3 regions of the Agrobacterium vacciniicorymbosi genome follow, and region 3 is predicted to be linked to each of the others. Evidence: predicted binding sites of a transcription regulator. Region 3 holds the regulator's gene; each other region holds the start of a gene.
What was found. The regulator LexA, encoded in region 3, represses DNA repair genes until DNA is damaged. The targets are predictions, from matches to a motif close to TGTTCNNNNTGTGTTCNG.

Region 1: ABUK73_RS17895 (ImuA family protein) is a predicted target of LexA. The motif match lies at 1,951-1,968, and genes of this name have one in related genera.
Region 2: ABUK73_RS15015 (ImuA family protein) is a predicted target of LexA. The motif match lies at 4,738-4,755, and genes of this name have one in related genera.

What each region holds. Positions count from the first base shown of each region.
Region 1 covers NZ_JBETMF010000011.1:190,966-196,859, reverse strand. Annotated here, with positions in the region: partial or broken gene ABUK73_RS17900 (Y-family DNA polymerase) at 1-1,227, opposite strand, end outside; gene ABUK73_RS17895 (ImuA family protein) at 1,148-1,903, opposite strand; gene ABUK73_RS17890 (ester cyclase) at 2,127-2,501, shown strand; gene ABUK73_RS17885 (winged helix-turn-helix transcriptional regulator) at 2,545-2,937, opposite strand; gene ABUK73_RS17880 (SDR family NAD(P)-dependent oxidoreductase) at 3,019-3,750, shown strand; gene ABUK73_RS17875 (hypothetical protein) at 3,844-4,059, opposite strand; gene ABUK73_RS17870 (hypothetical protein) at 4,334-4,498, shown strand; gene ABUK73_RS17865 (hypothetical protein) at 4,533-5,615, opposite strand; gene ABUK73_RS17860 (hypothetical protein) at 5,785-5,894, opposite strand, start outside.
Region 2 covers NZ_JBETMF010000009.1:23,641-29,534, forward strand. Annotated here, with positions in the region: gene ABUK73_RS14990 (HD domain-containing protein) at 1-6, shown strand, start outside; gene ABUK73_RS14995 (ORC-CDC6 family AAA ATPase) at 12-1,859, shown strand; gene ABUK73_RS15000 (hypothetical protein) at 1,849-2,787, shown strand; gene thyX (FAD-dependent thymidylate synthase) at 2,793-3,725, opposite strand; gene ABUK73_RS15010 (hypothetical protein) at 3,738-4,100, opposite strand; gene ABUK73_RS15015 (ImuA family protein) at 4,818-5,570, shown strand; gene ABUK73_RS15020 (Y-family DNA polymerase) at 5,491-5,894, shown strand, end outside.
Region 3 covers NZ_JBETMF010000001.1:178,035-183,928, forward strand. Annotated here, with positions in the region: gene ABUK73_RS00980 (ComEC/Rec2 family competence protein) at 1-962, shown strand, start outside; gene ABUK73_RS00985 (glutathione S-transferase family protein) at 1,082-1,762, opposite strand; gene lexA (transcriptional repressor LexA) at 2,200-2,922, opposite strand; gene ABUK73_RS00995 (hypothetical protein) at 3,311-3,868, shown strand; gene kdsA (3-deoxy-8-phosphooctulonate synthase) at 4,038-4,886, shown strand; gene eno (phosphopyruvate hydratase) at 5,112-5,894, shown strand, end outside.

The DNA of each region.
Region 1 (5,894 bases), on a different contig from region 3:
ACCGGTCGTCGCCACTGTTGAACCCATGACCCCTGGTCTTCGAGCGCGACGGCAGGAATACGCGCGACACTGCGCTCGGGGACGTCGGATGCGACCGGCGCAACGCGATAGACGCGCTGACCACGGTTACCGTAAATATCGATTAGCGGTGTCAGGTCTTCATCCTGGTCTTCCATCAACTCGGACGAGCGCTGCTCTTCTTCGAGCGGCTGCGTCATGATGGCTGAGAGGGTCAGTTTCTCGATACCGAAACCAGGATCGATTTTCTCGGTGCGATCTCAAAACAGCTTTACCAGCCAAGCGACATCACGGGCCGGTTTGGCGGTACCCGCGCGAATAGCCTGGCGAGTGCCGTCTACTTTCTCAACAATGAGATCAGTGCGACGAACGCCGAGACCTCTCTTCTGAAGCTCGACGACAAGCTGCTCCACCAGACGACCGACATACTTGTTGATGGTTTCTGCCGATCCAATCGGTTCGGCAAATGATCGACTGACTTCGATGACGTCGGGCGTTCGTATCGGATTGATAGGCTCGGAAACCCGCCCAAACATCTGCTCAATACGTCGTCCGATTTCAGGTCCAAAACGAAGGGCGAGCGGTGCCCGGGGGCGTCGCGGCCAATTCCCCAATGCTCCTGAAGCCGAGGGTGTGGAGATCATCGACGATCTTCGCTGGAAGCCGCAGCAACGACAGAGGCAGGTTCTCGACCGCCCGGACCGTCTCACCGACAGGAACGATTACGGTTTCCCGCTGGATGACTCTGGCGCAAGCATGCGCTGCGCCCCAGGTATCGGCAATGGCAACGCGGGCAGTCAGCTTCTTTGCGCGAAACCGATTGGCAATGCCGGTAATCATCGGAAGCTCGCCTCCTTGAAGATGATCGGCTCCTTCCGTGTCCATGACGATGCCATTCGGTTCATCAATAGCAACGATTGGCGAATGCTGGCCCAGAGCCCAGAACGTAATCCGTTCAAGTGCGACGAAATCCGCAGCGGGATCGGCGTCGACCATGAAAAGACCTCGGAAAATCGCCTGTGCTTTTGCAGCGGGCATGCCCACTTTCAGTCCTGCGGTCCGTGCAGCCTTGTCTACTGCCGAAACCCATCGTTTCGAGCCGGATTTCGATATGACGGCGATAGGCTGTTCAACGGAAATATCCGGATCGTCTCTCCTGATCCTGTCCGTCGCTAAATCCGGTAGATAGATTGATACGACCCGAGGCATCACACGCTCCTACGATAAACTCTGCGCACTCGCCCGCTTTCACTCGCATCAGTTCAATGAACCATCTGGGCCTGCCCACTCCCGGCACCGGTAGCTCCTCAGAAGGAAGGACCGATACACGCCATCTTGTTGACGAAGCGGTTGGTTGCCCGAAATCCGATGCTTCGGTTTGCCTGCGCCATCGCCGGACAATCAGACCCATTGTGCCGGTCTTCTCGGCCGCGAGCTGGAGTCGTCGGGATGCCGTCATTGGCAATCGAACCAGCTCGCCGACCACGGCACCAAGACCACCAAACGATAGACCCTCTTCTAGGGAGGCAAGGACATCTTCCTCCTTGTCTGCTTCGACAAAGACGACGCGGCTATGATGAAGACCGGCCTGCGCTAAAGCTGGAAAAAACAGGTCCGGCCTCGTCAGACACCAGACGATCTTGCCTTTGGTTCTTGCTGCTATACCGGCGGCAAAAAGGGCTGCTGCAGCGCCGTCGACCGTGCCGGTTCCACCGCCCGCGAATTCGTGAATCGCTCCATAACTCAAACCACCATTCGGAAGACACTCGTCGATATCGTCCACACCGAACGGCAGCAGCATCCTCTTTCGGGCAGCGGCCCTTTCTAGGTGTCCGATTTGCTCTCGAAGCTCGGCAATGACCGCATTCGCGTTGCCTATTCCCATGGTGAACTCCCTTTGCAGACGATTATGCCACCCGGTAAAACCGGGAGCGTTCTCTATTTGTTCCTTTGTACTATTTGAGTCAATCGTCATATTGGCTGAGGCAGATTGTCCACCTATGATCCACAGGACCAACACGAACGGAATCTGAAGTTAAAACAGAGAACTAGACACCCGCTGTCCACAACTGGGAGTTTGTCGAAAATTGCAAAGTGTCGGAGGTCTTATGAACGATCATCAACTACGCGAAATCTATCTCGCTTATCTTGGCTGCCTTAATCGCCAAGCGTGGGACGAACTTGGAAATTTCGTAGACGATCAAGTCGAGCACAACGGTCGACCGATTGGGCTCGATGGTTACCGCGACATGCTCGTCAAAGATTTTCGGGACATTCCCGATCTTAGTTTTCAGGCCGAGCTTCTAGTTTGCGAGCCTGCAAAGATTGCTGCTCGTCTCAATTTTGACTGTTCACCTGTGGGAGATTTCATGGGGCTCCCCATCAATGGAAAACGGGTCGTCTTTCACGAGCACGTATTTTACGAGTTCAGAGGCAAGAAGATCAGGCGTGTGTGGTCTGTGATCGATAAGGCCGAGATCTAACGGCAATTATGACGCTGGTTCTTACCGTCATGCGAAATTGCCATTAGCGATGAGTTCGAGCGTTGTCGTAACGTTGCGTCGCATCCTCGATTTTGTCCCCATTGGCGGCGGCCCACGAACACAATGCTTCGAATGGTTCTCGTAGGGAATGGCCGAGTGGCGTGATCGCGTACTCTACGCCAATCGGCTGGGTTGGAAGCACCGTCCTGGTCACAAGGCCATTTCGCTCAAGTCGTTTCAAAGCGTCAGCCAGCGCCTTGTGCGTGATCCCGTCGAGACGGCGCTTTATTTCATTGAAGCGTGAGGGTTTGGGGCAGATCACAGTGAGGATCATGATCGTCCATTTGTCTGCAATTTTATCCAGCACTGGCCGAACCAGCGGCATGTCGCAGAGTGCACGATGGGAGAGGTCTTCGAGGTCGGTATACTCGTCCATATCTAGGCTATTCCAGGTGCGTAATTGATATCAGATATCCGCAGTATATCATTGTGAGACCATTCAGTGAAAGGATTTACGATGGCTCGCATGAATAACAAAGTGGCACTGATCGTTGGCGGCGCAAAGGGTATTGGCCTCGCTATTGCAGAGCGACTTTCAGCAGAAGGCGCGAACGTGTTTATCACCAGTCGCAGAGTAGAAGATGCTCGGAAGGCCGCTAAAGACATTGGCAATGGCGTGGTCGGTATTGCCGCAGATGCAGGCTCTCCCGAAGACATGGTCGCAGCTGTCGAGACGGTGCGCAAAGCACATGGCCGGATCGACGCGCTTGTTTTGAATGCAGGTCTTTCGGAGCCGTCGCAGGTCGCCGAGATGACGCCGGAGCATTTCGACCGTCACTTCGACGTCAATGTCCGAGGGATGGTTTTCGGCTTACAGGCTGCTCTTCCTGCACTGACAGAAGGTAGCTCGGTCGTCCTCATTGGCTCCATCGCCGGAAGTGCGGGTTATGCGGGTTACGGCACCTACTGTGCAACCAAAGCAGCCGTTCGATCCTATGCGCGAACCTGGACTGCCGAACTCGCTCCTAAAGGGATTAGGGTCAACGTGGTTGCACCCGGCCCAACAGATACGGATATGATGGCTGCTGTCGAAGAAGACACACGCGCAGCGATTGTCGCTCCGATTCCGATGGGGCGCATGGCAAAACCTTCAGAGGTCGCTGCGGCCGCCTTGTTTCTCTTGAGCGATGAGGCGAGCTACGTTGCCGGGATCGAACTATGCGTCGATGGCGGCTTGCTGCAAGTCTAGAAGTTTCTAATGAAGGCACCCGATCTGCACCGGGTCGGGTTGCCATTGAATGCGCTCGTTCAGCTGCTGGCAAGACCGACTTGCGCTATAACTTCAAATCGCTTTATCGAATGCATCTGCCTCGGTTTGTGTTGTGAAGGTGAATGTGATCACTTCACTGCCATCGTTTTGGCGGATACCCACCGCCGTCACGATCAAGCGAGCGATTTCATCTTGAGCGTCACTTCCTGTCGAAGACGCATTCACCGCTTTCTCGATAGCCGGTGCGAACACTTCACTGATTACACCCAGACGCATGTTGTGTTTCATGATGACGTCGCGGTCATCAACGATCGCTGCCTGTTCGGCCTTCGGAATGCCAGAGTGTTTTTGCTACGGTAGCGACGACGTCGAGAACGCCCAGACATGACCGATATTGCGATCGACTGGCGTCGTTGAATTACAACTCGGCGAGGGAATACTTCTTTTATCGGTCCCGCCTATTGTCAGTAAACGAACTGGAGCGCCAATGTCTAAGCTGCGGAAACATCTTCGGAAGGTCCGAAAAATGATTCTCCCTAAGATGAAGAAACACGAAATGCGGATGAAAAAGAAGTTTGAAGAACTGGACTCTGCCGCCGTGGAAGATTTTAGAGCCAAACTCGACGCGGCACTACCGGTCGGCGTCTCCACGGTCGAGGTTTTCTACGTCTCCTTTCATCTCCCGATGAACTCGATATGGAAATGCGGTTGGTCCGCATTTTCGTGAGGACGCTTCAGTAGGTGCGCGCGTTCTGCCGCCTTCAGATGGGCGCAACGGAAACATGAGGTATCGGTCCGAGCGCTAGAAGCCTGACTTCCTGATCCGGCGCATCGTTGGTCGGTTCGTATATCCAGTCGCTGGCATAAAGATTGCCGAGTAGATCGTCACCGCAATTGCCGTCGCTTGTCTTTTCGAGAACCTCCTGCGGCCACTCCGGAACGCCTCCGAACAGCCTGAACTCCGTCGAGACGATGCTACCGCGGGTGCGGAATTGAACCCAGTACCCAATCGCGTTCACGGCGTCTGGAACTTCGAAGAGCTTGAACTTGCGGGGTCGATGGGTTGCCCGGTCGACGCCCTTTCCACGAAACCAGCCATCCTCCTTTTCGAGGTCTCGCAACTTTAAAACGACAGCGGCCGATAAAGAGCCGTCTCCGATTATCGGCTGTCCCGAAAGGTATTCCTCCTCCTCTTCGTCTAGTTCGAAATCCATCTCGATCTTACTTGTGCCCGTCGCTGCCGAATACAGGATTGGCAACTTTGCGTCGTCGTGCGTGGACCAGATGATTCCGCCAACCACGCCAAGTCCGCTTGCGCCTTTGTGCTCGCCGCGCTTTTTGGAGATCGAGTGGTCGGCCATCTCGTCGAGATCGTCGGCATTGTTGTCGAGTTCGCCGCACATCAGAGTGGTGAAGCCGTAGCCAGCGCGATACGGCTTCGTATCCCATTCGAAAACACGCTCGTCATAGAGAGTGGTCTTGATCGATCCGTCCCGCGCGACGACGTGCGTCAAACATCCCTCAAACCGGGGAGCGACACCGAAGTCGATGTGATGCCATGTGCCTGAGAATATCACCGTCAACGGCTCTCCAGCCCGCTTAGTCTCCGCCGCAGCTACGAGTTTCCCGCTATAGCGTTCAATGAGCTTCGCGAGTTGTCCGCTGACGTGCGAGGGCTCGCCGTTAATGAACCCACGGATGGTGCTTCCGTCGATTTCGATAGCAGCGTCGGGTCCCGCAAAGACCGGGCGAGCCGCGACATTCGGTGAGGACCCGGTCCTTGGATTGGGCCTAAATCCGGCAAGTCGAAAACGTGACAAACGATAGAGATAGGGCTCGGTCAATGGCTGCTCCTTCTGGCAAAGCGATGTCGCGCCCGCCAGAGAGATATGGCGGGCTGCATCATTCATCTGTTCGGTTGGCTGCCCTTGAGCGGGCTCTGTAGAAAGTGTTCGCCGGATTTCGGTCTGCCGCAAGAGCGAATTGCACAATGGAAGGACGATCGAATATTCCTCAGTGTGTCATGCCGGGAGCCTTCGCAGATAGCCCGTTGTAAGCGCGACGCGAAGCCCAGTACCTCGCGGCATCAAATTTCGTCACTTCATCGACGGCGAGGGAGCTGC
Region 2 (5,894 bases), on a different contig from region 3:
GAGTAGGCATTGTGAGCACAAATCCGTTCGGTGTTCAGAATCCAGAGCACGTGGATCCTGAATACATTGCGCGAAACTTTGTAGAAGTTTGGACGGATTTTCCGCGTCTGAAGGAGCACAGCAACACGTTTGTGCACGGCGCTCGGGGCACGGGAAAAAGCATGCTTTTGCGCAGCCTTGAGCCCAGAGTGATGATACTTAAGCAAGAGGCATCCAAACTTAAAGAGCTTCCTTTCGTAGCTGTTCACGTTCCCCTCCGAACCGCAGACTTCGGCGCGCCCGAATTCGACCGATACAAGGGTTACACCGTCAACGCTATTGGCGAGCATCTTCTGGTTATGCATATCGTGCTGAGGGTGGCGCAGTTACTGAGCAACTTCAATTCCGAAATATCAGCGACTTCCGCGGTCTCGTTTCAAGACCGCTTCGAGGAATTGTTCAAAATTGCGGGCGGGACGATCAGGCAAGAGATCGCAACGTCCTCCGACCAAAATACTCTACCGTTCGACCACGTCGCCGCAATCTGCGAACGGGATATTTTCGAAGTGCGCCAGTATCTGGTCCGTCAGCCGTTTAGAACCACGGAGCCGGACTATCAGGGAGCGCTCGCAGGCTTTCTCGATCTTCTAGTGCCTCTGGCCCGAGAAGTGAAAAAGATGGAGGGGCTACCAGACGTCCCTTTGTTTGTAATGCTGGATGATGCTGACAACCTGCCTATCCCTCTGCAACGGGTATTAAACTCCTGGGTCTCAACGCGGAGTACGAGCGTTATTTGCCTGAAGGTTACAACTCAGCTTGCCTACGCAACGATGCGTACTTTGGATAACCGTATTATAGAAAGCCCGCACGACTTTACCGAAGTTAACCTGACAGCGGTCTACACGTCAGCCTTGGACACATATAGCGGGCGCCTCAGAGAGATAATTGCGAAGCGCCTCAAAAATTCGGGTATAGAAACCACAGTTGAAGACTTTTTTCCTGTCGACAAGGCGCAGGAGAAACGCCTTGCGGAGATTTCTGCGGAGATCACTGAAGAACATACTAAAGCCAATGAAGAATCGGAAGGGCAGGTTGGGGCACAGCGCGTACGAGATGAAACGCGGCGGTATGCTGTGCCGCGACTTATGCGAGAGATTGCCGGTTCGGCAAAGTCGTCTCACACTTTCAGCTACTCCGGATTTCGCTCGTTAGTTGATCTTTCATCAGGCGTTGTACGCTGGTTCCTAGAACCCGCGAGCAGGATGTACGATCAAGTCCTAAGCGGAAACGCTGAAAATGAGAATGTGAACGTTATCCCGGTCAAAGTGCAGGACGATGTCATCAGAGAATGGGCGGCAGAATTCCTTGAGCCGCTGACAAGGCAATCTTCCGAGCTATCGGACACGCAGATGGATATTAGCGAAGCAGTTCAAAGCCTCCATGCCGACGGCCACGAGACTGTTCTTTATGAGAAGCTTCGCAACTTGATCGACGGGCTTGGGAGATTATTCCGAGGGAAGGTGCTCGATCCGAATGCCCGAGAGCAGCGGGTGTTCTCGGTCGTTTTAAGAGACCGTCCTAAGCCGGAGTTGGAACGGGTTTTAAACCTCGGTGTTCGTCTAGGCTACCTTCAGAGATCGGATTATGCGGCAAAGGAAGCTCTCGGAGGGCGCCGCCCCAGGTTCATTCTCGCACGCCGACTGGGTCCCCACTACAAACTCGATATCTCAGGGTATGCGGCGCACCTTTCCGTCATGTCGAATGATCTTGAGCTTGCCATGAGAAACCCGTCGGAGTTCGTCAAGACACGCTTGAAACAAGAGAGCTCTGCCAACGGGCAGTTCACCTTTGATTTAGACGGAGGCAGCATTGATAATTGATACCTTTGAGATCGCTGCATCTATCTGGACGAGGCCACTTCCGCTGATCGCACGACTAAGCTTTGAGGAGCGCTCCACCGTCGTGTCCGAGGCTGCGGCACCGGGAATGTGTCGGCGTGGCGTACTTTTCATTTCTGGCGGGCGTAGCGAGCTCGCACAGCGTCGTATAGAGGCGGTGGCCGCACGCCATCCCTCCCTCAGGCTTGTCGAACTGCGCATCGACGATCCGCTAGGTACCGCAATGAGTATCCATGATGCTCTGACCTCAATCAGCTTGAACAATGCAATTATCGACGTCACCGCTTTTCGGCGGGAGGAATTGCTGATGTTGCTCCAGGTTCTACGTGGCATCGATAGCTCCAAGCGTCGAAATTGCCGGCTGGTGTACGTCACTGCTGGCAAGATGGCTGATCCCCTTTCCAGCAAAGTTACGCAATGCCGGTCAGTAGTTGGATATGCTGGCGAGATTTGGCCGACGCGTCCAACGACGCTTGTTGTTTTAATGGGTTTTGAAATTCCCCGAGCTCGTGCGATCATCGAAGCTTACGAACCGCGATATCTTGTGCTCGGACGAGGACGAAAAAATCAATCAATTAGCGAAGAACTGTCAAATATGAACGATGCCTTCTTCAAGGAGTTGGCATCAAACTATTCGAACATTGAAAACACGTTCGAGTTTTCCGCGCGTGATCCATTGCTAGTGGCAGACGAACTACAACGGGCTGTACCTCCTGAAGTAAAGTCGAATATCGTTGTGGCACCACTTCACACTAAACTGTCAACTATCGGAGTCGGGCTTTTCGCTCAGCGAAACAAGGAGGTTCAAGTCTGCTACGCTGAGGTTGGCGTCTACAATGAGGAAGCTTATTCGACAGTCGGCGCAAAAACTCACATCCTGTCCCTGACCGAGTTGTTCAACCATCCCTGATGACGTCATAAGTCAAGGGCTGCACTTAACTCCTGCCATTCACGCGGACTCATACCGCTATCGACCTGGGTAACCGTCTCACCAGCGATCAACCGACGAACCACCTTTACGGCACTACCCGACAACTGAACGGCTTCCATGCGATGTTCCAAAAAGGCCGAATGTGCAATGGGGACCCAAGCGGCCATGATATCAAGCATAACGTCGGCGTAAACTCGTATCTCGTACTGAGCGTGTTTATCCGCCCTTAGGCGAAGAAAATTCATGAGGTTGTGTAGATTTATTTTCCAATACCACTGCGTGTAAAAATTTAGCGATAGGTTCATCCTAGCCAATTCACGAGCCAGTCCGGCGCGCCCATCTTGATAGTCTGGTGCGTCCTGCTCGTTCAACATGGTCGTGTAACCGGAGTAAGCATTTTCAGCGTCCCTCCGCAGAAGCGAGAGAACTTCGGCAGCTTCATCCCCTTCCAACACCGTGCCCCGGCCTTGTCTGTTCGAATTCGATTGAGCAGCGAGATTCTGAGGCTCGGGAATGTAGAATTCATTGTCCAGCACTGAGTACCTAGCTGAATATTCGTTCACGCTGGCCGTTCGATGTCGAATCCACTGGCGCGCGACGAAAATCGGAAGCTTTATGTGGAATTTTATTTCAGCCATTTCGAACGGTGTCGTGTGAAAGTGCCGCATCAAGTAATTGATCAGACCACGATCTTCTTGAACGTGTTTCGTACCTCTGCCGTAAGAAACACGCGCGGCTTGGACGATTGCACTATCGTCGCCCATGTAGTCTACCACTCTAATGAGGCCATGATCCAATACTGGAAACGCCTGATGGAGAACCTCTTCGAGTCCGGGGGAAATTGGGCGGAGGGTTGCGGCAGGGGTCGACCGCGAGGCCTGTATTTCAGCATCTTGCTCTGTAGTAAGTCTCGTCAAACTTCGCCTCCACTAAACAACATAACACGCCAGTTCGTTATAGATGGCGAAGGATTGAACATCCAGAAAAAGTAATGGGCGAACTGCGGCAATTTTCATACAATCCGGCATGGTGCGTCCGTCAATCATCATCATCGCTCCGCCCCTGACCGCGGGATCGTCGCTTCCTTCATAGAAGCCCACAAGGACGCGAAGAAGATCGAGCGGATCCCTCGCCGGACCGATCTCATCTGCATTGATGGCGGATGTCACAAGCAGAGTACTGCTTTCCGTCAGCCTTCCGACGGAATAGACACAAACATAGGAGGAATTGTTGACGATGGCACCAAGTGCGGATGCTAGGCCTTTTTTGGTGGCGACATGATCGACAGCCAATGCAAAGCGTCGACGGCTGCGAGTCGAGAAAGAAGTTTAGGTGCTGTGAGCGCAAGTTGATCAACCTCGCGGTGGTAGACCGCCTCAATCAGCGCTTCCCGTCCGGGATAGCTCCGATAGAACGTTGCGATACCGACTTCCGTGCGCCTCGCCACTTCGTCGAGATTCGCTCAAGGGCTCAGCTATCCGCAGAATCATCCAGGCACGGGAACCGGGTCTCGCATCGATCGCTGTCTGCGCTGCAAAGACGCTCGCATCCCATCGCAAGGCGTCGTCTCAGTCGCGAGAAGCTGACTTCGGCGCCAAACCTTTCGACCAACGCCTTGCGCTCAAGCAAGTCTCGGCGACCACACGGTGCGCACACGATCTGGATCAAGGGCAGGCGGACATCCTTCAGGCTCGGTCCGCCCTCGTTGTCAGGCTCAGGTTGTCGTCTTGCCATGTCTTGCCTCGGCCCTGCCTCACGTGGTCGGCCATCACATCGATGCCCGTGGCGAACGGGTGATAAAAATATTTACTTCTAAGCGCCGCACCGGGAATCTCCGCTACGATTTTGATTCCACTCTACGAATCTGCAGAAATGCTAAACCTAGGAGTAGATTCCTGATTTTGGGGCGTCTTGACGCCGCCGACGATAGGGAACAGAAAAAGAACAATCAAGTTCTGGCGACATGATGTTGCACCTTTTTACTGCGATTTCGGAAGGATTCGTAATCGATGTCGGCTGTCCGCGATCAAGTGCTGGCTGATCTGCGCGAACGCCTCTCGTCCATTCAGGGGGAGGGCGCGAAGAAGAAAGGCTGTCTTCCTTTTGGCGTCGAGGAGATTGACGCCATTCTTCCGGGAGGCGGCCTAGCTCATGGAGCACTCCATGAATTTGCAGGTGGTGGTTCCGGAACCGTTGATGGCGCAGCCGCAGCACTTTTTGCAGCCGGGATCGCAGCACGCACGAAGGGGCCGATCGTCTGGTGTCTGACGCGGCCCGATCTGTTCTTTCCGGCTCTTGCTCAGACGGGACTGCATCCACGGAGGGTCATCTTCGTCGAGAGCGACAAGGAAGAGGATGTCGCGGCGAACATGGAAGAAGCGCTTTCTTACGGCGGCTGTGGCGCGGTTGTCGGCGAGATGGTGCGTTTGCCAATGGTCGTGAGCCGTCGGCTCCAGCTCGTCGCGGAGCGAACTGGGACAATTGCCTTGGCAGTGCGCCGTTGGCGAAGGCAGACCGAGGCCAACGACTTCGGTCAGCCGACCGCATCGACGACAAGGTGGCGGGTGAGTGTGACGTCGTCAGAGGAACTTCCGGTACCCGGAGTAGGACGACCTCGATGGTTTCTTGAGTTGATGAGATCCCGTTCGGGCGAGTGTGCTGAGTTTTACGTCGGAGCGTGTGATGGCAAGGGTCGTATCCATATTTCTACCGAGTTTGCCGACGGACAGGATCAGACGAGACGATCCCACCATTCCGGCTGACCAGCCGATCGCTGTGATTGCGCATAGCGGATCTAAGCGGTGGGTCGCGTCTGCCGACGGAGCTGCGCAGAAGATCGGTGTCCGCGTCGGCATGGCCGCGGCGAAGGCTCAGGCGATCTTCCGCGGGCTGATGCTCGTCGATGCAGATCCTGCCGCCGATGCCGCCGCTCTGGATCGCATCGCGCTGTGGGCGCTTGGCCATTATTCCCCGATCGTCGCAGTTGACGGCCTCGATGGTCTCGTTCTCGACACAGAGGGTGCTGATCATCTGCAGGGTGGCGAGCTTCTGATGATCAGCGGTATCGTCAATACCTTCCATTCCAG
Region 3 (5,894 bases):
TGCCGGTCATGTCGTTGATCGTCATGCCTTTTGCACTGGTGGGAATGCTGCTGATGCCTTTTGGGCTCGATGCGCCTTTTCTGAAGGTCATGGGTTACGGCATGGCGGCGGTGATCGAGATCGCCAAGACGGTCTCGAGCTGGGGCGGAGACGCGACGATCGGGCGGCAGAACGGCTGGTTTCTGGGTGTCTCCACGGCGGGATTTCTGATCATCGCGCTGCTGCGCACGCGGCTTGCTCTGATCGGGCTGCCGCTGATTGCCGCTGGCTTCATTATGCTGGTGACGGAGCAATGGCGCAGCAAACCAGATCTGCTGATTTACGAAGATGGCTCTTTGGTCGCTTTGCTGTCGGCAGATGCAGTTGCAACGACGAAGCCCCGTGCCTCCGGTTTCATCTATGATCAGTGGGCGAGGGCGGTGCCGTTGCCAGAGCAACATGTTGGGCCGAGAATGCTGGATGTGGTGAAGTCACCCACCGGTGATGCCGCACAAGAGGCTGGCGATGCTGCCGGTCGTAAGCCCCGTTTGAGCGACGAGGATAAGGTGCGGGCCGCCAGAGAAATGAAAGAGGCCTTGTCAGGCACGGATCGCTTCACCTGCCGCAAAGACCAATGGTGCGTTGCGACGTCAAAGTCCGGCGTGGCGGTCGCGGTCATTCTGGATACCGCGCTCACGGGAGCGGGTTGCGATCTCGCCGATGTGGTGGTGACGACGCGCAAGGTGCCTTTTTTTTCCACGTGTCGATCCGGCGCAATCCTCATCAGCAGCGAAACCTTGCGGCGCACGGGCTCTATGGAAATATGGCTTGGTGAAAAGGGTAAGCCTGTGCTGCGCGCCGAAGCGGCGATGCAGGATATGGACCGCTTCTGGACAAGGCACCGTAGCTATGAGTGGCGCAAAGGAGAGTTCGACGCGTCAGTGCCGGAGCATATCGAAAGAATGCTATCGAACGCCCCGTGATATGCTTCATTCAAAGGTGCCGCTTGCGCGCTTTGCGATACCTTCTGACTCGTTTTCACACAGACCGTTTTACACAGCCAAGTCGGTATTTTCGTTCGAAACAGACGCCGTTCCATATCTCACGACTTCAAGCGCAAATCCGCCAGCCATTCTCCGATGGCTTTGGCTTCCGCCTCGTGTTCTGCATCGCGCCACGGTTCCAGCAAGGCCGCATCCTGCCATTCCTGCATTGCGGGGAGGGTGAGGAGACGGTTCTTGTAAGCCTCGGCCTCGGGCGACATAGCCGTTCCATAGGTCTGGAAGCGGAAGGCGACGGGGCAGAAAAACGCGTCTACTGCTGTAAATGCGTCTCCCGCCAGGAACGGACCGCCAAAGGAGGCTAGACCTTCCTGCCAAAGTGCGTCGATGCGGGAAATGTCTTTCTTCAGCGCCTCGCCAACTTCAGTTGGCTGGATCCGAAGACCGACATTCATCGGATGTTCGTTGCGCAATGTCTGGAAGCCTGAGTGCATTTCCGCCGCGGCAGAACGCGACCATGCACGTGCCTTCGTATCACCAGCCCAAACTCCACTATGCCGTTCCGCCAGATATTCGATGATCGACAGCGAATCCCATACGGTCAGGTCGCTCTCGACAAGGCAGGGCACCTTGGCGGTGGGAGAAAATGTCGCGAAATCCTCGGCGGAATTGCCGAATGGGGTAAGCTTTTCGCTGAATGCAATATCGAGTGTCCGCATCAACACCCATGGCCGCAGGGACCAGGAGGAATAGTTCTTGTTGGCTATATAAAGATCGTACATTTCATATCCCTCGGTTGCAGCACCGTGTTAGCGCGGGAAATTTCTCCGATACAGACGGTTTGCGCGATGGTGGTCTTCAAATAATTTGATCTTTTGTGCCCAGGTGGTGACATTGTGAACAGAGAGATTTCGGTCTGAAGCTCCCATTCCGCAACTCAAACTAGGCAGCGCTACACACAAAACGTCACGCTAAAATCATTCATAGACGCTCACCGACGCGAGTGATTCGAAGATAGTGAGCCGACTAACTATTTTTGGATATCTGCACTTACCGTGAGCGCAAATTTCCCTCTGAAATGCATGTAAGTGCACTTGTTTGTTAATCGAACCAACGTCCAACTTTGGCTCTGGTACCTCGCCAACAGGCGAATCAAAACCAGAAATATTGCCCGCGGGCAGACCTAAAAATCCGCCCGCTAAATTATAGGCAGCAGTAGTCAGTGATAGCGGCGGATCAGGCCGACAAGCTTACCCTGGATTTTCACCCGGTCCGGTCCGAAGATGCGGGTCTCGTAAGCGGGGTTGGCGGCTTCGAGCGCAATGGAGGCACCCTTGCGGCGGAAGCGCTTCAGTGTCGCTTCTTCGTCATCCACCAATGCAACGACGATATCGCCCGGATTTGCGGTGCTTCCGTCACGAATAATGACCGTATCTCCATCGAAAATACCGGCTTCGATCATCGAATCGCCTTTGACCTCGAGCGCGTAATGTTCGCCAGAGCCGATCATATCCATCGGCACGACCACATCATGGGTGTTGTTCTGGATCGCCGAAATCGGGACACCTGCTGCGATTCGCCCCATGACGGGAACGCTGACCGAGTTGACGTCGCGACTGTTCAACGGGGCAGGTGCGGGCGATGGCTCCACAGCCTTTGGCTTGCCAAGGCTGCCTTCGATGACGCTGGGCGAAAAGCCGCGTTGCGGCTTGTTGGCTGGAGAATAGGACTCGGGAAGCTTGATGACTTCGAGTGCGCGCGCCCTATTCGGTAGCCGGCGAATAAACCCGCGCTCTTCCAGCGCCGTAATCAACCGGTGAATGCCCGATTTAGAGGCAAGATCGAGTGCATCCTTCATTTCATCGAAGGATGGCGGCACGCCAGACTCTTTCATTCTTTCATGAATGAACAGAAGCAATTCCTGCTGTTTGCGCGTGAGCATGAAGAAACACCCTTGGAAATTCGAGGCGAAGATTCGCGAAACAAATACAGAACGAACACTATCTGTTCCATATGTGTTCTGCAATAGCCCAGTAAAAAATCACTTAAGCCAGATCAAAATAAATATCCGTCAGATCGTTGAGAGAATCATATGGCCATGGCTGGTTACGACTTCTTCACGTTGAATCACGCCGATTTGCGCCTCCGGGTTGTTTTTCTGCCCGATTTTGCTAATTCCGCTCATGCTTTCAAGGGGCCCGCGCGGTGATCTTGGCATCTTGTGGGGTGAGCAGGTATTTGGTCCTGTTTTTAAGCATTTTCATCAGTTTTTGTCCGTCATTCTCCTACGAGTGAAAGCGGTACGGATATCGTTTTAGAAAGTCCATCAAGTGAAATTTAGAACGCTCAGCCTGATTGTGGGCCTTGTTGCACTTGCCGGGTGCCAAACCACCCAACCCAATTCGCCAGAAGCTCTTAAAAAAGCGGAGTATGATAGATTGCTCCTGGCATCCACTGTCGCGAACTGCAAACTGATTATGCTTATAAATGCGGATCGCGTCGCGGCCAAAAAGCAGCCGTCGAGAGACAATAAGTGCGCTTCCATTTTGCGTAACAATAAACTTGGCGGTGGTTTGCACGCGGCTAGTTTCGTGCCGGACATCGGTATTAATGGCATACCGATTCCACTTGGAAGTCTTGTCAGGCTTGCGGTGACCATGGAGCGAAAGCAGCGTCAAGAAAAGGCATTTGAGGCAAAGCTACCTTCTTGGGCGGTGGGCGAAAACACGGAGTATGTTTATCGGTTTCTCTTGGCTCAAGACTTCAAACCCGAGGAGATCGAACGCGTGAAATCTACGAGTGAGTTTTCCTCTGCTGTCAACGAGGCCGGACCGACCATCCGCTTCATGAAAGCAAATCCCGATGTGGTGAAGCTGGCACAAAAATAACGTAAACAGGGTGCTGCTTTTTGTAGCGGAAACTGTTCCGATCAACCGGCACGGCAGCCGTGACATAGATTACGCTTCCTGATAATGGCGTGACCAGGATTGTAGAATATGTCTGCGTGCAGCCGCTTGGCGGCTGGGCGTAGGCCCGGTTTGCCTTCGAGGAGTAATGATGAGCGTCCAGAATAATCTCAACGTGGTCGTCGGCGAAGGTGCCGGGCAGGTAACTTTCTCCAATACCGAACGTTTCTCGCTGATTGCCGGGCCGTGCCAGATGGAGAGCCGCGACCATGCCTTCATGATTGCCGAGACCATGGCGGAGCTGTGCGGCAAGCTGGGTATCGGTTTTGTCTACAAGTCGTCCTTCGATAAGGCCAACCGCACGTCCCTGTCGGGCCAGCGCGGCATTGGCATCGATAAGGCGCTGGAGGTTTTTGCTGAACTTAAGGAGCAATTCGGCTTTCCGGTGTTGACGGATATTCACACGGAAGAACAGTGCGCAATCGTGTCACCGGTTGTCGACATCCTGCAAATCCCGGCGTTTCTCAGCAGGCAAACGGACCTTCTGGTGGCGGCGGCCAAGACCGGTCGGGTCGTCAATGTGAAGAAGGGTCAGTTCCTGGCGCCTTGGGACATGAAGAATGTTCTGGCCAAGCTGAACGATAGTGGCAACCCGAACGTGCTGCTGTGCGAGCGCGGCGCGTCCTTCGGTTACAACACGCTCGTTTCCGACATGCGCTCGCTGCCCATCATGGCATCGCTCGGTGCGCCGGTTGTCTTTGACGCGACTCACTCCGTGCAGCAGCCGGGCGGGCAGGGTGGTTCGAGCGGCGGTCAGCGGGAATTCGTTGAGACGCTGGCGCGTGCGGCCATTGCGGTCGGCGTCGCCGGTCTTTTTGTGGAAACGCATGAAGACCCTGATAACGCTCCCTCGGACGGACCCAATATGGTCCACCTGAAGGATATGCCGAAGCTTCTGGAAAAGCTGCTGGCTTTCGACAATATCGCGAAAGCTGCGTGATCGCTTTTGGCCTCAATCGATTTTTATGAAAAGACGGCGTCCAGAGATGGGCGCCGTCATTGTAATTTCTTGCGCGTCGTCTACAGCGACGGAGGAAGTTCACATCGAGTCGCTATTCCGTCGCCCTGTTTATCGCGCCGCTCATCCGAAAAGCGCTTCACAGTTTTCGGGATGCACTCTAAGACAGGCAACTGAAAATCCTGTTCCAGTCCCAAGGGAGAGATCATGACAGCCATTACCGATATCATCGCACGCGAAATCCTCGACAGCCGTGGAAACCCCACCGTTGAAGTCGATGTCTATCTGGAAGACGGTTCTTTCGGTCGTGCGGCAGTTCCATCGGGCGCATCGACGGGCGCGCATGAAGCCGCAGAACTGCGTGATGGTGGCAAGCGCTACCTTGGTAAGGGTGTGGAAAAGGCCGTTGAAGCCGTCAATACGGAAATCTTCGATGCGCTGGGCGGATTCGATGCCGAAAGCCAGATCCATATCGACCAGACGCTGATCGCGCTCGATGGCACGCCGAACAAGTCGCGCCTCGGTGCCAACGCCATTCTCGGCGTTTCCCTGGCGGTTGCCAAGGCCGCTGCCGAAACCACAGGTCTGCCGCTTTACCGTTATGTTGGCGGCCCCAACGCGCATCTGCTGCCCGTGCCGATGATGAACATCATCAACGGCGGCGCACATGCCGATAACCCGATCGACTTCCAGGAATTCATGATCATGCCGGTTGGCGCGGAAAGCATCCGTGACGCCGTGCGGATCGGCGCGGAAATCTTCCATGTTCTGAAGAAGGAACTCGCAGCACAGGGTCACAACACCAATGTCGGCGACGAAGGCGGTTTTGCTCCGGGTCTGAAGAGCGCGCCGGAAGCACTCGATTTCATCATGAAGTCTGTCGAAAAAGCTGGCTACAAGCCGGGTGATGATGTTGCACTCGCTCTCGACTGCGCATCCACCGAGTTCTTCAAGAACGGCAAGTACGAGATGGAAGGCGAAGGCCGCACG